DNA from 2 places in the Clostridium nitrophenolicum genome. Region 1 is predicted to be linked to the other one. Evidence: riboswitches for the same ligand, from Rfam matches in the RefSeq annotation. Region 1 holds a riboswitch; the other holds the start of a gene.
What was found. A riboswitch is a leader RNA that binds a small molecule or an ion and turns the genes downstream of it on or off. The one in region 1 is predicted to bind thiamine pyrophosphate.
Positions count from the first base shown of each region.

Region 2: it holds a riboswitch for thiamine pyrophosphate, as region 1 does, so the genes downstream of both, thiC (phosphomethylpyrimidine synthase ThiC) here and tenA (thiaminase II) in region 1, are expected to answer to the same signal.

Region 1 is NZ_AP042469.1:1,214,012-1,217,175, reverse strand. Features, by position in the region: gene ACZ5N4_RS05560 (ABC transporter permease) at 1-438, opposite strand, end outside; gene ACZ5N4_RS05555 (ABC transporter ATP-binding protein) at 435-1,187, opposite strand; gene tenA (thiaminase II) at 1,194-1,853, opposite strand; TPP riboswitch at 1,951-2,059, opposite strand; gene ACZ5N4_RS05545 (hypothetical protein) at 2,422-2,883, opposite strand; gene ACZ5N4_RS05540 (hypothetical protein) at 2,946-3,164, shown strand, end outside.
Region 2 is NZ_AP042469.1:4,517,600-4,520,763, forward strand. Features, by position in the region: gene ACZ5N4_RS21430 (hypothetical protein) at 1-90, shown strand, start outside; gene thiC (phosphomethylpyrimidine synthase ThiC) at 107-1,420, opposite strand; TPP riboswitch at 1,567-1,665, opposite strand; gene ACZ5N4_RS21440 (HD-GYP domain-containing protein) at 1,739-2,800, opposite strand.

The DNA.
Region 1 (3,164 bases):
TTCCATCTCTCTTTTCGTAGAACGAAGACCATCATAGACATTTACGACTATCGGAAAAAAGGTAATAAGTATAGTTACCACCACCTTACTCCAGATACTGTATCCAAACCAAAGTACAAATATTGGTGCTAAGGCAGTAATCGGTATAGTTTGAGTTACAACTACAATAGGATATATAGCTTTTTCAATCTTTTCACTCAAACTCATTGCCACAGCTAAGGCTACACCTAAAACTACTGATATAATAAGGCCCATAAAGGTAACCAGCAGCGTAGCCGGAAGATGCACTAAGAAAAGATCCTCTCTCAAAACCCAAATCTTTTCTAATATTCTGCTTGGTGATGGAAGTATGTACATGGCATCTATATATCTTGCAAGCCCCTCCCAAATTATAAAAAATATAATGCCTACAATTATTGATGATTTATACTTCTTCATAGCTCAATCCTCTGCTTTAATTCATTTACAAGCTCTTCTTTTATTCTTAGTATTTCAGGTCTACTTAACATATGCCTGTCCCTTGGATAACCAACAGGTACTACTACTTCCTTTAGTTTGGTAATAGGCTTTTCGGAAACAACAAATATCTTATTAGATAAAAATAATGCTTCCTCAACATCATGAGTTATAAATAGTATGGTCTTATTAAACTTTGACCACTGATTTAAAAGCCACTCCTGCATAGAAATCTTTGTTATAGCATCTAATGCACTAAAGGGCTCATCTAAAAGCATAACCTCTGCTCCCGTAAGTAATGTTCTAATAAAAGAAACTCTCTGCTTCATACCTCCTGATAAATCCTTTGGATACTTATCTTTATAGCTGTCCAATCCAAAAACCTCTAAAAATTCTTCAGCCTTCTTTTTTGCATCTTTTTGCTTTTTACCACCTACTTCTAAAGGCAAACAGGCATTTTCTAAAATAGTCCTCCATGGTATCAGTAAGTCACTTTGAGGCATATATCCTATAGGGCTATCGATATCGTTAACATTGTTGTCATTAATATAAATATCTCCACCAGAGCTTTGCTCAAGTCTTGAAATCAATCTGAATATAGTGCTCTTACCGCATCCGCTTGGACCAATTATACTTATAAATTCTCCCTTATTTATATTAAAACTCAAATTGTCTATAAGAAGCTTTGAATCATTCTTATATTTAAAATTAACATTAAAAAACTTTAACATTGAGAGTTACATCTCCTTATTGTAAGACATGTCCCAAAACATGTATTCATATTTACTAGTATTTATAAATATCTCCTTCAGCTTTTCCTTATCCTTTGCTGAAAGGTTTTCTGAAAGCTCATCTACCAAATCTATAACCCATTGAGTACCTTCTTTGTACTCTTCCGAAATATAGCCCCTAATCCATTCTCCGTAAAATTCATGTTCTGTTGCCCCAGGATTTTTACTTAAAACTTTACCAATCTCTAAATAGCTCCACATACAAGCTAGCAGGGATACCGAAAGCTCTGTCAAGCCACCCATCTGAGATACAGCTAGCATATAATGAGTATATGAAATATTTGAAAGTGAAGCTTTTGTATTTTCAACCTCCTCTTGAGTAATCCCAAGCCTTTTCATATAAGAACGATGAATACTCATTTCCCCATTTAATATCCCATTTACCATAGTTGAAAAACCCTGCATTATCTCTTCTCTGTCTGCCTTTACTATACCTAATGCATAAACCTTTGCGTAATCTAAAAGATATATGTAATCCTGAATCATATAAAACTTAAACTTATCTACCCCTAAAGTACCATCCCCAATACCCTTTACAAAGGGATGAGTATAATAGGATTCCCAAATTTCTTTAACACTTTCGTATAAACTTTCCGAAAACTTCATCTTAACGCCTCCCCAATTTTTTAATTTTTGAAAATAAAAAAGGTACAAACCGTTTCGAGGTTTGTACCTATATCTTTAAAACTATAAAGGTATTTTTCAAATACATAAAACCTCTTCCTACGCTGGTATTACCCAGATCAGGTTATAGGGTCAAAGAATTTTATTCTTAATCTCAGCTGGTAACACCAGCCCCCCTGGGATCAATGATCTTAATTTATTAAGTTTTCCTACAAAGTCATCTTACTACACTACATTAACAACGTCAATAGTGCTAACTAAAATCTTTCTAATTCACAAGTTTATGCAATAGGGCTTCAAACTAGAAAGTTAAATTATACGAAGGGCTATGTTTCCAAAGCTGAAGGTAGATTTAAAAACTTTGTGTCAGTCTTAGTGAAGGGTTTTAAGACAACCTTAGAACCTTAGATAGTGTTTGAGCAGAGCGAGTTTATCTAAGTTCTTAGGTCGTCTAAAACACAAGCTTTAGACTGACTAAAAGTTTTTAACGGACTGAAGCTTTGAAACATAGCACGGAGCATAAGTTAACTTTCGGCCTAGGACCCCTACACTACTTTACGATTCTTAATTGCACCTTCAAAGAGTGCGGATTTTTTCTTATAACTATAATGCTGTATGAATAGTTGTTAACTATATACTCCATGACATCACAGTACTTTTTCTCAAGCACATACAAACATACTCCATTTTTATTTACAAAGCTGTACAGGTTATCTGATTTTTTTATATACAGGTTGTCCCATTCTCTAACTTGAAAATTTTTGTTTGGTATATCAAATATTATTCCTCTTGATTTTAATATTGCTACTAGTGAATTAAATACTGAATCAACCTTTTTATCCTCTTCTTTCAGCTTTTCCTGTTCGTTTATTAACTGATTGAAGTCATTCTGTTCATTTTTAAGTTTTAACTTCAGTTTTTCTTTTCTGCTGTCTAAATTATTTATCTTTCTATTTTTGAAGTCATTATATGTTCTTATAAGCTTAGACAGCAAACCATCTTTTTCACTCATGCTTTTCTCCTTGCTTTAATGGTTAAATTAGGTATAAAATAACACTATGGGAGGTGTTAAATATGGATAAAATTTATTTAAATATAATAAAATGCTTAGAAACACTAAAAAGGCTATTATTATCTCTCATAAAATATTGCAGTACCTTTTTCCAGAGAAAAGAAACTATTGACAATATGTATACTTCAATAATACAAAATAAAACAATAGAAATCAAAAGCCTGGAAAAAGAATTAAATAATGTACATAGCAAAAATATTAAGTTAAAAAGAGAAGTTGAA
Region 2 (3,164 bases), 2.5 Mb from region 1:
TATGAACAAAATAGCAAATGGATCATAAAACCAAATGAAGATTTCATATATGCCTTAACAGGAAAGATGCCTCAACTACTCAGAAAGTAATTGAGGCATCTATATTTTAGTCCTCTTCCCTTAATATGTTTACATTTTTGCCTTCCATAACTCTATTCATATTTCTTACGGAGCACATCTTTCCACACATAGTACAGCTATCACTATGTTCTGGCGTGGATTCTCTTCTATACCTTCTTGCTTTTTCTGGATCTATAGAAAGTTCAAACATTGATTCCCAATCTAACTTCTGTCTTGCTTTTGCCATAGCTAAATCCCATTCTTCAGCACCTTTAACTCCTTTTGCTATATCTGCAGCATGGGCAGCTATTTTACTCGCAATAATACCTTCTTTCATATCTTCTAGATTAGGAAGTCTTAAGTGTTCTGCTGGAGTAACATAGCATAGGAAATCTGCACCATTTGCTGCTGCAATAGCCCCTCCTATAGCACTTGTTATATGGTCATACCCTGGGGCAATATCTGTAACTAAAGGTCCTAAAACATAGAATGGAGCTCCATGACATAGCTTCTTCTCTAAAATCATATTGGAGGCTATTTCATTTAAGGCCATGTGTCCAGGTCCTTCTATCATAACCTGTACATTTTTCTCCCAGGCTCTTTTTGTTAACTCACCTAAAATCATAAGTTCTTTAATTTGGCTGGCATCTGTAGCATCTGCAAGGCAGCCTGGCCTACAAGCATCTCCAAGACTTATAGTTACATCATATTCTACACATATATCTAGAACCTTATCGAAATATTCATAGAATGGATTTTCTTTGTTATTAAGTTCCATCCATGCATATAAAAGTGATCCTCCTCTAGAAACTATATTCATAACTCTTTTATTCCTTTTAAAAACCTGAGCAGTTTCTCTGTTTATACCAGCATGAATAGTCATGAAGTCAACTCCATCTTTAGCATGCTTTTCAATTACTCTTAAAAATTCTTCTGAAGTTATATCACTTAGTTCTTTATCATAAAAGCCTACTGCATCATACATTGGAACTGTGCCTAGCATTGCTGGACTTATTTCTACTACCTTTCTTCTGAACTCTTCAGTTTTCCCAAAGGAACTTAAATCCATTATAGCTTCTGCTTTCATTTCTATAGCTTTTTGTACCTTCTCAACTTCTGCATCTACATTACAGCAGTCCTTTGAAATTCCCAAATTAACATTTATTTTTGTTCTTAAACCTTGTCCTACTCCTTCAGGACTTAATGCTTTGTGATTCTTATTCGCAGGTATGACAACTTTTCCTTCAGCTATAAGCTCTCTTAATTGACCAACATCCATATGTTCCTTTTCTGCAACTACTTTCATCTCATTTGTAATGATGCCTTTTTTAGCAGCATCCATCTGTGTTGTATAGTTCATAATCTTCGGTCTCCTTTTTATATAATTTTAGTAGTTCATAAATATCCCCATATGTAATGCTGGCTTTTTAACTTAAATATATTTCTAATAAAAAAAATGAAAGCTTACCAAAAGATAAGCTTTCATGTAAAATCCAAAGAATATACTAATTTACACTATTGCTTCCCTCCGGTAGTGTTAACTACATCAGGTTCCAAGGTTTAGGCAAACGCCCTCTCAGCCAAACGGCACACCTAGCAAATACAAAGGCTCTATTTATTTCTACATAAAAATTATACTTCAATATATTACCTTTGTAAAGGATTAGAATATATTTGTTTAAACTACACTTTTTACTACTAAATTTATACTCTCTACTAAGTCGATTTCATAAGGTTCTATATCATTTCTTGTTTCAGCGTCATATATAACTCTTATTACAGGCCTGTCAGGAAAATTTTCATTCTGCCTTACTACATATCCTTCAACATTATTTGATAACTTAACACAGCAGCCTAGAGGATAAACTGAAAAGGATTTTCTAAATATCTTGACTATTTCTTCATCAAAAATTGTACCACTTCCTGCTAATATTAACTCATAGGCATCATTTGGACTGAAAGTTTTTTTATAATCCCCGCTATTTGCTATAGTATCATACACATCACTTATAGTAATTATACGAGCATATTTTGATATACTCTTGCCTTCTAAACCATAAGGATATCCTTTACCATCCATTCTCTCGTGATGTTGTAGAACTGCTCTAACTACTGTCCCAGGAATTCTGATATTCTTTCTCAGAATATTAGCTCCTATATAAGGGTGTTCCTTAAATTCATTTAACTCTTCTTTTGTTAAGTTTCCTTTTTTTTCTAACAAACTCTTTGGCAGCTGAGCTTTGCCTATATCATGCATAACAGCAGCTAGTCCTAACTCTTTTACTGAATTGGAGTCCATTCTCATAGCATGTCCTATAAAAGTTGCCATAACACAAACATCTATACTATGCACGTAGGTCTGGTTGCTATTTGTTTGGATGTCATATAAGCTTTTATTTATATCTGCACTTGTACCTATATAATCTATAAGTTCATCAACAATTTTCTGATAATCTGACATTATCTTTTTATCAGAAACGACAGTTATATTCTTCATCATCCTTGACATACATTCCATAGTTGTCTGCTTTAATCTGCTGACATTTTCATCTTCTACTTCAACATCCTCTAACCTTTTATCTTCTACATATACATAAAATATTCCCAGTTCTCTCATTTTATTAATGTAATTATTATTTAACACCGTACCTGCTCTTAATAAAACTCTTCCATCATTAGTGAATATATTTTTACCTAATACTTCATTTCCTTCTAATCTATTTATAATCTCCAGCTTCATATTTCACCTCGAAAGTTAAATTTGCTAACAAATATTGTTTCTGTAAATAATTATATAATATTTTATATGAGAATAATAATAGATAATATGACACTATACCCAAATATATGCTAAATATGTCTCTACTTTTACCTGTAATGCTATAATTATATATTTAATTATACTGCAAATATAATTATAAGTGCACTATTTTTTATAAAAAATGAACCGCCTTTGAAAGGCAGCTCATTTTCTAATTTTTTATTCCTGTTTATCCGATGACTACCCGCTCTAATACTCCCATCGCACTCTGTGAAAGCGGGAGTAAAGAGCGGCTACGTCCCTGGATTCGTTCAACTAAGAATTAGATGGGTTTTAAAACTCC